DNA from 2 places in the Thalassospira sp. UBA848 genome. Region 1 is predicted to be linked to the other one. Evidence: predicted binding sites of a transcription regulator. Region 1 holds the regulator's gene; the other holds the start of a gene.
The links. The regulator PhoB, encoded in region 1, activates phosphate uptake and scavenging genes when phosphate is short. The targets are predictions, from matches to a motif close to TNTCATAAAACTGTCA.
Positions count from the first base shown of each region.

Region 1 (4,620 bases):
GTCGTTCTATACCCTGCTGGTGACGCTGGCGCTGTCCTTCCCGATTGGCGTTCTGGCTGCGGTCTATCTCGAAGAGTTCGCACCGAAAAACCGCTTCACCCAGATTGTCGAGGTCAATATCAACAACCTGGCGGCCGTACCGTCCATCGTGTTTGGTCTGCTCGGTCTTGAGGTTTACCTTAATGTCATGCATTTGCCGCGTTCGGCCCCGGTTGTCGGTGGTCTGACGCTCGCACTCATGACCTTGCCAACCATCATCATTGCCTCGCGTGCAGCCATCAAGGCGGTGCCGCCGTCGATCCGGCAGGCAGCACTTGGTCTTGGCGCATCACCGGTTCAGACTGTGACCCATCATGTCTTGCCGCTTGCCATGCCGGGCATTCTGACCGGCACGATTATTGGCATGGCGCAGGCACTGGGCGAAACCGCACCGCTTCTGATGATCGGTATGGTGGCCTTTATTGTCGATATCCCGGGCGGGGCTCTTGACCCGGCAACGGTTCTGCCGGTGCAGATCTATCTGTGGGCAGACAGCCCGGAACGTGCCTTTGTCGAGAAAACCTCGGCTGCGATTATGGTGTTGCTGGCCTTCCTTGTCCTGATGAATGGACTGGCTGTGTATCTGCGCAAAAAATTTGAACGGAAGTGGTAAAATGGCTGCTGTATCCCAGAGCGCAATGACGGCAGAGCCGTCGGTCGAAAAACCGAAAATGACCGCGCGTAACCTTGATCTTTTCTATAGCGATAATCAGGCCCTTTATGAGGTCAACCTTGATATCGCCGAACAGCAGGTGACCGCGCTGATCGGCCCGTCGGGCTGTGGTAAATCCACCTTCCTGCGCTGCCTGAACCGGATGAATGACACGATTGACGGTGTCACCCTCAAGGGTGAAGTCACCCTTGATGGTCGCGATATCTATGACAAGCGCATTGACGTGGTTCAGCTGCGCGCGCGCATCGGTATGGTGTTCCAGAAACCGAACCCGTTCCCGAAAACCATCTATGACAATGTGGCCTATGGCCCGCGTATTCATGGCTTGGTCAATTCGCGCGATGAACTTGACGAAATCGTCATGACCTCGCTTGAACGTGCCGGTCTTCTCAAGGAAGTCAAAGACCGCCTGCAGTCGCCTGCAACTGGTCTTTCCGGTGGTCAGCAGCAGCGTCTTTGCATTGCGCGTGCGGTGGCCGTCAGCCCGGAAGTCATCCTGATGGATGAGCCGTGCTCGGCACTTGATCCGATTGCGACCGCCAAGGTCGAGGAACTGATCGATGAGTTGCGTTCGAACTACACGATTGTGATCGTCACCCACTCCATGCAGCAGGCCGCCCGTGTGTCGCAGCGCACCGCGTTCTTCCACCTTGGCAAGCTGGTTGAAGTTGGCGAAACCGATCAAATCTTTACCAACCCGAAGGACGAACGCACCAAGGGTTACATTACCGGCCGCTTCGGTTAAGCGACACCAGGAGTACGCATAAATGGCTGAAGATCATACCCATATCGTAAGTTCGTTCGACGAGGAACTGACCCGTCTGAACAACATCATTTCGCAGATGGGCGGGCTTGCCGAAAGCCAGCTTATTTCGTCGATCCGTTCCATCGTTAAACGCGATTCCGAGTTGGCCGAGAAAGTCATCCTGTCCGATCAGCGCATCGACGTTCTTGAACAGGAAGTACAGGACTTTGCCGTCCGTCTTCTGGCCCTGCGTCAGCCGATGGCAGATGACCTGCGTCAGGTCGTTACGGCCCTTAAGCTGTCAAACGATCTTGAACGCATCGGTGATTTGGCAAAGAACATCGCCAAACGCGCACAGGTTCTGAACCAGATCCCGCCGATCCGCCCGGTTCAGGCGATCCCGAACATGGCCAAGCTGGCCCAGGAAATCATCAAGGATGTTCTGGACGCCTATATCGAAAGCGACGCTGAAAAGGCCCACCGGGTTTGGGAACGCGATCAGGAAGTGGACGACATGTACAATTCGCTGTTCCGCGAATTGCTGACCTACATGATGGAAGATCCGCGCAACATTACCGCGTCGACCCATCTGTTGTTCATCGCCAAGAACATCGAACGTATTGGCGACCACGCCACCAACATCGCCGAGACGATCTATTACCGGATCAAGGGCGAAGACCTGCCGGGGATTGATCGGCCAAAAAACGACGCTGCGAATTTCGCGGTCGTCGAACCGAATGAGTGACACTGGAGCATAGGAAGATGGACCCAACGGTTCTTATCGTCGAGGACGAGGCTGCAATCGTAACCATGTTGCGCTACAACCTCGAACGAGAGGGGATGCAGGTTGTCGAAGCCGGAGACGGTGACGAAGCGTTGAAAATTCTGGCAGAAACCCATGTCGATCTTGTTTTGCTCGACTGGATGCTGCCGGTGATGTCGGGTATCGAAGTCTGCCGCCAGATCCGTCGCAAACCTGAAAGCCGCGATTTGCCGGTGATCATGGTTACGGCCCGTGGCGAAGAAGGTGATCGTATCCGCGGTCTTGATACCGGGGCTGATGACTATGTCACCAAGCCGTTTGCCATTGGTGAATTGCTGGCCCGCATCCGCGCTTTGCTACGCCGATCCGGTCCGGCGCAACCACAAGGGCAGTTGATCTATTCCGATATCGAAATGGATCTCGCCGCCCATCGTGTCAGTCGCAACGGCAAGGCCATCCATCTTGGCCCGACGGAATTCCGTCTTTTGCGCTATTTCCTGGAACATCCGGGGCGTGTTTTCTCTCGCGAACAGCTGCTTAACGCTGTTTGGGGCCCGAACATCTATGTCGAAACCCGCACGGTTGATGTTCACATACGCCGCCTGCGCAAGGCGTTGAACGACGTCAAGGGTACGCGCGATATCATCCGCACCGTCCGTGCGGCCGGTTATGCACTGGATGCAGAAACCGCCGTCTAAACGTCATTTTCCCGACCGACGTCATCAAAAAACCCCCGTTGCATGTATCAACGGGGGTTTTTTGTTTCGTCCTGTTGATGATCAGGGCTTGTCCTTGGTGGTGCTGTCCTTGGTGCCGCTTTCCTTGGCATCCCCGCTGGCCTGTTTGCGCTGCATGCGCGGGGCCAGTTCGTTCATCAACAACATATCCGCGCGGCGGAACTTGGCGATTTCCGCATCGATATCTTCTTGTGGTACGTCGCAGGCGGCCAAAACATGATCGGATAACCGCAAGCCGGTTTCGAGAACTTCGGGAATGGCGGCATCCGCGCCATGGCGCGACAGTGGCCCGATATGGGTGATGTCCTGCGCACGGGCAAAGATCTTCAGATGCGGGTAATGTTGTCGCAAAAGGGCAACGGTTTTTTCCGTGGCATGCGGGTTCCCCATGGCAACAACCGCAATTTTTGCTTCATCCGTATGTGCAGCCCGGAAAGTTTCCGGTCTGGACCCGTCGGCAAAGTAAACCGGAAGGCCTTCTGCCCGCCCCCGCGAAACCTGCTGTGCGTCACTATCAAGGACAAGGAACGGGATGTTGCGGGTTTTGAGCAACCGTGCCAGAACCCGACCAACACGGCCGCTGCCGATCACCAGAACATGCTGATGAATGCCCTCGGATTCCTCGGAAATCCTGCCAAGCTGGTCTTCTTCTTTGGGATGCAGCTTTTCCTCGATCTTGTGGCCCAGACTGATCAGGGTCGGGGTCAGCGCCATCGAAATCGCCACCACCGGGATCAGCATCGCCGCAATATCAAGTGGCACCGCCCCGTTTTGCGCGGCCAGTGCAAACATCACAAAGGCAAATTCGCCACCCGCCGCAAGGCTAAGCGCGACACGAATGGCAGAACCGGTTTCAAACTTGATCGCGCGTGCCAGAACAAAAAGCACGGCCGTCTTGATCACCAGCAGCAACACCAGCCACATCATGATGGTGCCAAATTCGTTGTAGACCACGTCGACATTGACCGACATGCCCACCGACATGAAGAACAGCGACAGGAACACACCACGGAACGGCGCAATGTCGGCTTCGATCTGATGGCGGAATTCGGTTTCGGCCAGCATCACACCGGCAATGAAGGCGCCAAGCGCCATGGAAAGCCCGGACACTTCGGTAAGTGTGCTGGCCGCCAGAACGACAAACAATGTGCCAATGGCAAACAGTTCCGGATTTTTAAGAGAGGCGATATAGCGAAACAGACGTGGCAACAAATAACGCCCGACCAGCAACAGCAAGGCAACCGCCCCGAAACCAAGCAAGATGCTGATCCACGGGCTTGTTTCAGTCCCCGCATCGCCTGCGGCCTGCACCATGATCAGGAACGGGCCAACCGCCACGTCCTGCAAAAGCAGGATGGCAAGGGCCGCGCGCCCGAACCGGGTATTGAGCTGCCGGTCATCAGAAAGCTGTTTGAGGATGATGGCCGTTGATGACAATGCCAGTGCGCCTGCAATGACCAGCGCGGTTGGCAGGGCAAATTCCATAACGATCATCAGGCCCAGAAGGGCGAGCATCGAGACAAGTATCTGAAACAGCCCAAGTGCGGCAAACCGCCCGCCAATAACGCGCAATCGTTCGCGCGACAGTTCCAAACCGATCATGAACAGCAGAAAAACAACGCCAAGTTCTGCAACCGTGGAGATGTCTTCACGTTCACTAATC
Region 1 covers NZ_DBGS01000135.1:29,321-33,940, reverse strand. The annotation lists gene pstA (phosphate ABC transporter permease PstA) at 1-652, shown strand, start outside; gene pstB (phosphate ABC transporter ATP-binding protein PstB) at 654-1,457, shown strand; gene phoU (phosphate signaling complex protein PhoU) at 1,480-2,202, shown strand; gene phoB (phosphate regulon transcriptional regulator PhoB) at 2,220-2,918, shown strand; gene B2R48_RS18435 (cation:proton antiporter) at 3,000-4,620, opposite strand, start outside.

Region 2 (4,620 bases), on a different contig from region 1:
TTGATCCCGGCCTTCTTTGCCATTTCCAGATTGTATCGAACTGATACTATCGTTATGGATACGGCATTATAAAAGTAAATTGCACGCGCTGTTGCTAGCACGCTCGGACAAGGGCGGCAAGCTGCTGAAACGCTTTATCGGACACAAAAATGGTCTGCATTACAGCAGATTGCCAACTGCGACATATAAGACAAATAAATGAACGAGCAACTCCACGCACTTGTTGAAAGTACCCTTGCCAAGGGTGTGGGGGCGCGTGTCTTTCCGCTGCGCTGGGACAACCGTCGTATTTGGGTGAAGCAATCTGTTCGAGCCAAGCACAAGGTCTGGCACCGGGTTCAGCGTTTTGCGGCAAACATTACAGGCATCCAGTTATTGCGTCCGACGGTGTCGCCGGGCGGACAGGCCGGACTTGAAAGCGAAGCTGCAACATTACGCAAACTAGCCCAGGTTGGCGTTCTGGTCCCTGATCTGATTGATGTCGCAGATCACTGGATTGCCATTGGCGACAATGGCCGCATTCTGAAAAACTGTATCGAAGATGACGTGCTGAAAGGCGACGATAACGCCGTTCGCGCGTATGTTGTCGATGCTGGCAAGGCCTTGGCACGGTTGCATGGCGAAGGCGTTGCACATGGTGCGCCGCTATTGCGCAATATGACCCTGCGTGATGATGGTCAGATCGGTTTTATTGATTTCGAAGAAGACCCAAACGCGCGTATGCCGCTTGCCGATGCACAGGCGCGTGATGTTTTGCTGTTTGTGTTTTCCATCCAGCGCGAGTTCAAAAAACGCCCGGAACTGCTGCGGTCCGGTTGGCAAGCATATGTTCAGGCCGCTGGCGAAACCGCCCCGCAATTGGTGCCGCTGCGTAAGGTGGTCCGTCTTCTGCGGCCGATTTACCTGCTGCTGCGTCCGTTCCGCCGTTGGCTGGGCACAGATGCGCTGAACGGGCTTTGGGCCTATCGGACGTTGCGCAAAAGCCTTTACCGTTAGGCTTGAATGCCCGGCCTATTGTGCAGGTTGGCCGATGGGCGCGGTCCCTGTATTTGCGTCGGTACCCCGGTCGTCGGCGGTTGCATCCGGCCTTGTCGTGCTGGCGCATGCAACATCATCCAGCGACACACGCACCGCCTTGATCCCGTCAAATCCACCGGAAAACGGTGCGAGATTGTGCAGGAACTGGTTGGCCGAGTTCCGCCAGCTATATTGTTCGGCCAGTGCGCGGGCATCTTCGCTTTTCAGATCCAGTGCGGCCAAGGCAGCCTCGCGAAGATCGGCATCAATCGCCCCGGCCTTGGTGTCGCGCACGATGTCTGCTGGTCCCTGAACAGGGAAGACGGCAACCGGGGTGCCTGATGCCAGTGCCTCAAGGATCACCAGCCCGAATGTGTCGGTCTTGCTGGGGAAGACAAAAACATCCGCCGCGGCGAATGCTGTCGCCAGTTCCTCACCAACTTTTTTGCCAAGGAACTGCGCGTTGGGATACTTGCCCTTGAGTTCATTCAGCTGCGGGCCGTCGCCAACAACGAACTTTGTGCCGGGCAAATCAAGGTCAAGGAAATGGCCGATATTCTTTTCCACCGCGACACGGCCAACAAACAGCCAGTGCGGTTTGGGGAAGTCACCAAAGCTCGCGTCCGGTCGTGGGCGGAACAGATCAAGATCCACACCGCGTGACCAGATGTGCAGGTTGTTAAAGCCCCAGTCGGACAGTTCCTGACGCAGGGTTTCGGTCGCGACCATGACCGATTGCGATTTGCCGTGGAAGTGCTTCATGCCGCGATAAAGGATCGAAAGCGGCAGACGCCAGCGGGCATGAATATATTCCGGGAAGCGCGTGTGATAGGCGGTCGAAAACGGAATGCCGTTTTTCAGGCAATAGGCCCGTGCAGCCTGACCCAGTGGCCCTTCTGTTGAAATATGAATGGCGACGGGATGAAGGGCCTCGATCATTTTGGCCATTTTGCGCTTGGCAAAAAGGGCCAGCCGGATTTCCGGATAGGTCGGGCAGGGGATGGTTTTAAACTGATCGGGTGAGATGACATGAACGTCATGCCCCATCTCGCCCAACTCGCCCCGTACGGTTTCAAGGGTACGGACTACACCGTTGACCTGCGGATACCAGGCATCGGTTACGATCAGTATTTTCATGCAGTCTTTCCAATCGGTGCATCATTGCCCTTTTTCGATGAGCCTGATGCAGAAGAGCCCGAATTATGGGCGGTGCGGAACATGGAAATCAGTTTGCCAAGGCCAAGCGAAGGCGCGCTTGCGGCGTCGCGACCGGGACTTGAATGGCTCATCGCCATCTGGCGCATTTCAGCCCAGTGCAGCAATTCAAGCTTGCCATCCATGTCTTCGACAAGGGCAGTGCAGCTTTCGACCCAGTCCCCGTCATTGCAATAGAGCACATCACCGATTTCGCGCTTTTCAGCGTGATGGATGTGTCCGCAAACCACACCGTCCACCTTGCGTTTTGCAGCTTCGTGGGCGACGGCATTTTCAAAGTTGCAGATGAACTGAACAGCGTTTTTGACCCGGTTCTTGAGATAGGCCGAAAGCGACCAGTACCCATAGCCGAGGCGACGGCGCAGGTTGTTGAAATGGCGGTTCAGGGTGATGGCAAGGTTGTATGCGGTATCACCCAGATAGGCGAGCCACCTAGCATATTTGACGACCCCGTCAAATTCATCGCCATGAATGACAAGCAGGCGTTTGCCATCAGCCGTGATGTGGATGTCGTTCATTTTGACGTCGACATGGCCGAATGTCATGTCGACAAACTCACGGGCGAATTCATCATGGTTGCCGGGGACGAAGATGACTTTGGCGCCATTCTTTGCCTTTTCCATGATTGTCGTGATCACGGCATGATGACTTTCCGGCCAGTACCAGCTTTTCTTGAGTCGCCAGCCGTCAATGATGTCACCGACCAGATAATAGGTGTCTGCCGTTACTTCGTTGAGGAAATCCAATAGAAGGTCTGCCTGACATCCACGTGTCCCCAAATGGACGTCTGAAATCCAGACCGTGCGGTAATGCGGTTGCAGCGTCATCGCTGTCATTGCCGCTCCTCCGTATCCTGCCAAAAGGACGGCTGGAATTCGACAATTTGTCTTGCCGAATACTGTCCCCAACCAGTATCCGTTTAAAACAAATCATGCGATTATATAACCCGTTCACAGAAATTTCGCGGTTCTGTAAAGCAACTGTTACAATTTTTATTTCATATGTTAGGGCGCATGAAAAATTTATTTCATTTTTATTTCGGAAGTTGGTCCAGATGCCCGATACGGACGTGACTGTCATCTTTAATCCGCGTGCCGGGGGCAACAAACAACGGTTTTTGTCCCAGATATTGCAACATGCCGGTGTCAAAGTGGACTTGCTTCAAACCACCCATCCGGGACACGCCCGTGAACTGGCGCGCAAGGTCCGCGCGCATCAACGTCTGTTTGTTGCGGGCGGTGATGGATCCTTGAATGAGGCGCTGAACGGGCTGCTTGATGCCCAGATCGAAGGGCACGAAGTCCCGCCACTTGGTATTATTCCGCTTGGAACGGCCAATGTGCTGGCGGTTGAGGTCGGTCTTGAGGTCAAGGCAAGGGCGATTGCCGATTACATCAACAATCCCGGCATGGTCTGGGTGCGTCCGGGACTGGTTAATGGCCGGGCATTCTTTTTGATGGTCGGCATGGGCGCCGATGCGGATACGGTGGCCAATGTATCGCTGCGCCTGAAACGCCTGATCGGCAAGGGAGCCTATGTTCTTGAAGGACTGCGCAACATCTTCTTTCCGCGTCATCGTGATTTTGAAGTCAATATCGGTCGGGAACATTACCGGGTGTCGGGTGTGGTCGTGACCCATGCCCGCCATTATGGCGGGGCATTTATCATCTCGCCAGAAGCCAGCTTGACCGAGAACAGCCTTGATGTGGTCATGATGCCCGGTAACGGGATCGGTGCCCTGTCGCGTTATGGCTTGGCGCTGACCTTGAACCGCTTGCATGTACAAAGTGATGTTTCGGTGGTCCGGGCAGAGCGCATCACGATCAACAGTCATTGCGGACCGGCACCGCTGCAGATTGATGGGGAAAGTGCGGGTAAACTACCTTGTGAAATCAGTCTGTCACCCTATCCGGTAAGGTTGATGGTGCCGCCAGCATATGCGGCGCTTGCATCCGGATCGGATGATGTTCCGAAGGATTTGCTTCGCATTGCCGCAGACTAGCAGACACCCCGACTGGGCAGTTGAGACACTACCGGCGCGGCGTGTTGCGAGCATGGCTTAGCAATAAAATTCAACCAGCTTGTATGGCGGAAATTGATGCCTGTGGATCAGTGTGCCTCATCATCTGGTCATTAATTGATCCGGTTGAACTTCTTTTTGTGATGAAAGAAGAATGTCTCCTTGAAGTTGCATTTCCTTTCCCCACTTTCATTTCAGGGCGGTATGTATGCCTGGTTATTCCCCGTCCTCGTTTGGGGATAGGGGGGGCGTTGCGCGTTGCATTAGTCTGAGCTGGCGAAATTGATAACGGTCTTCGCCCTATATGGAGAATGACAATGGTTTCGGGGTCCTCTGCTTTGGTTCTTAACTCAGGTGGGTTGGCTAAT
Region 2 covers NZ_DBGS01000055.1:40,918-45,537, forward strand. The annotation lists gene B2R48_RS07270 (ABC transporter ATP-binding protein) at 1-23, opposite strand, end outside; gene B2R48_RS07275 (hypothetical protein) at 199-996, shown strand; gene B2R48_RS07280 (glycosyltransferase family 4 protein) at 1,012-2,154, opposite strand; gene B2R48_RS07285 (UDP-2,3-diacylglucosamine diphosphatase) at 2,151-3,068, opposite strand; gene B2R48_RS07290 (diacylglycerol/lipid kinase family protein) at 3,287-4,234, shown strand.
Region 2: B2R48_RS07290 (diacylglycerol/lipid kinase family protein) is a predicted target of PhoB. The motif match lies at 3,258-3,273, and genes of this name have one in related genera.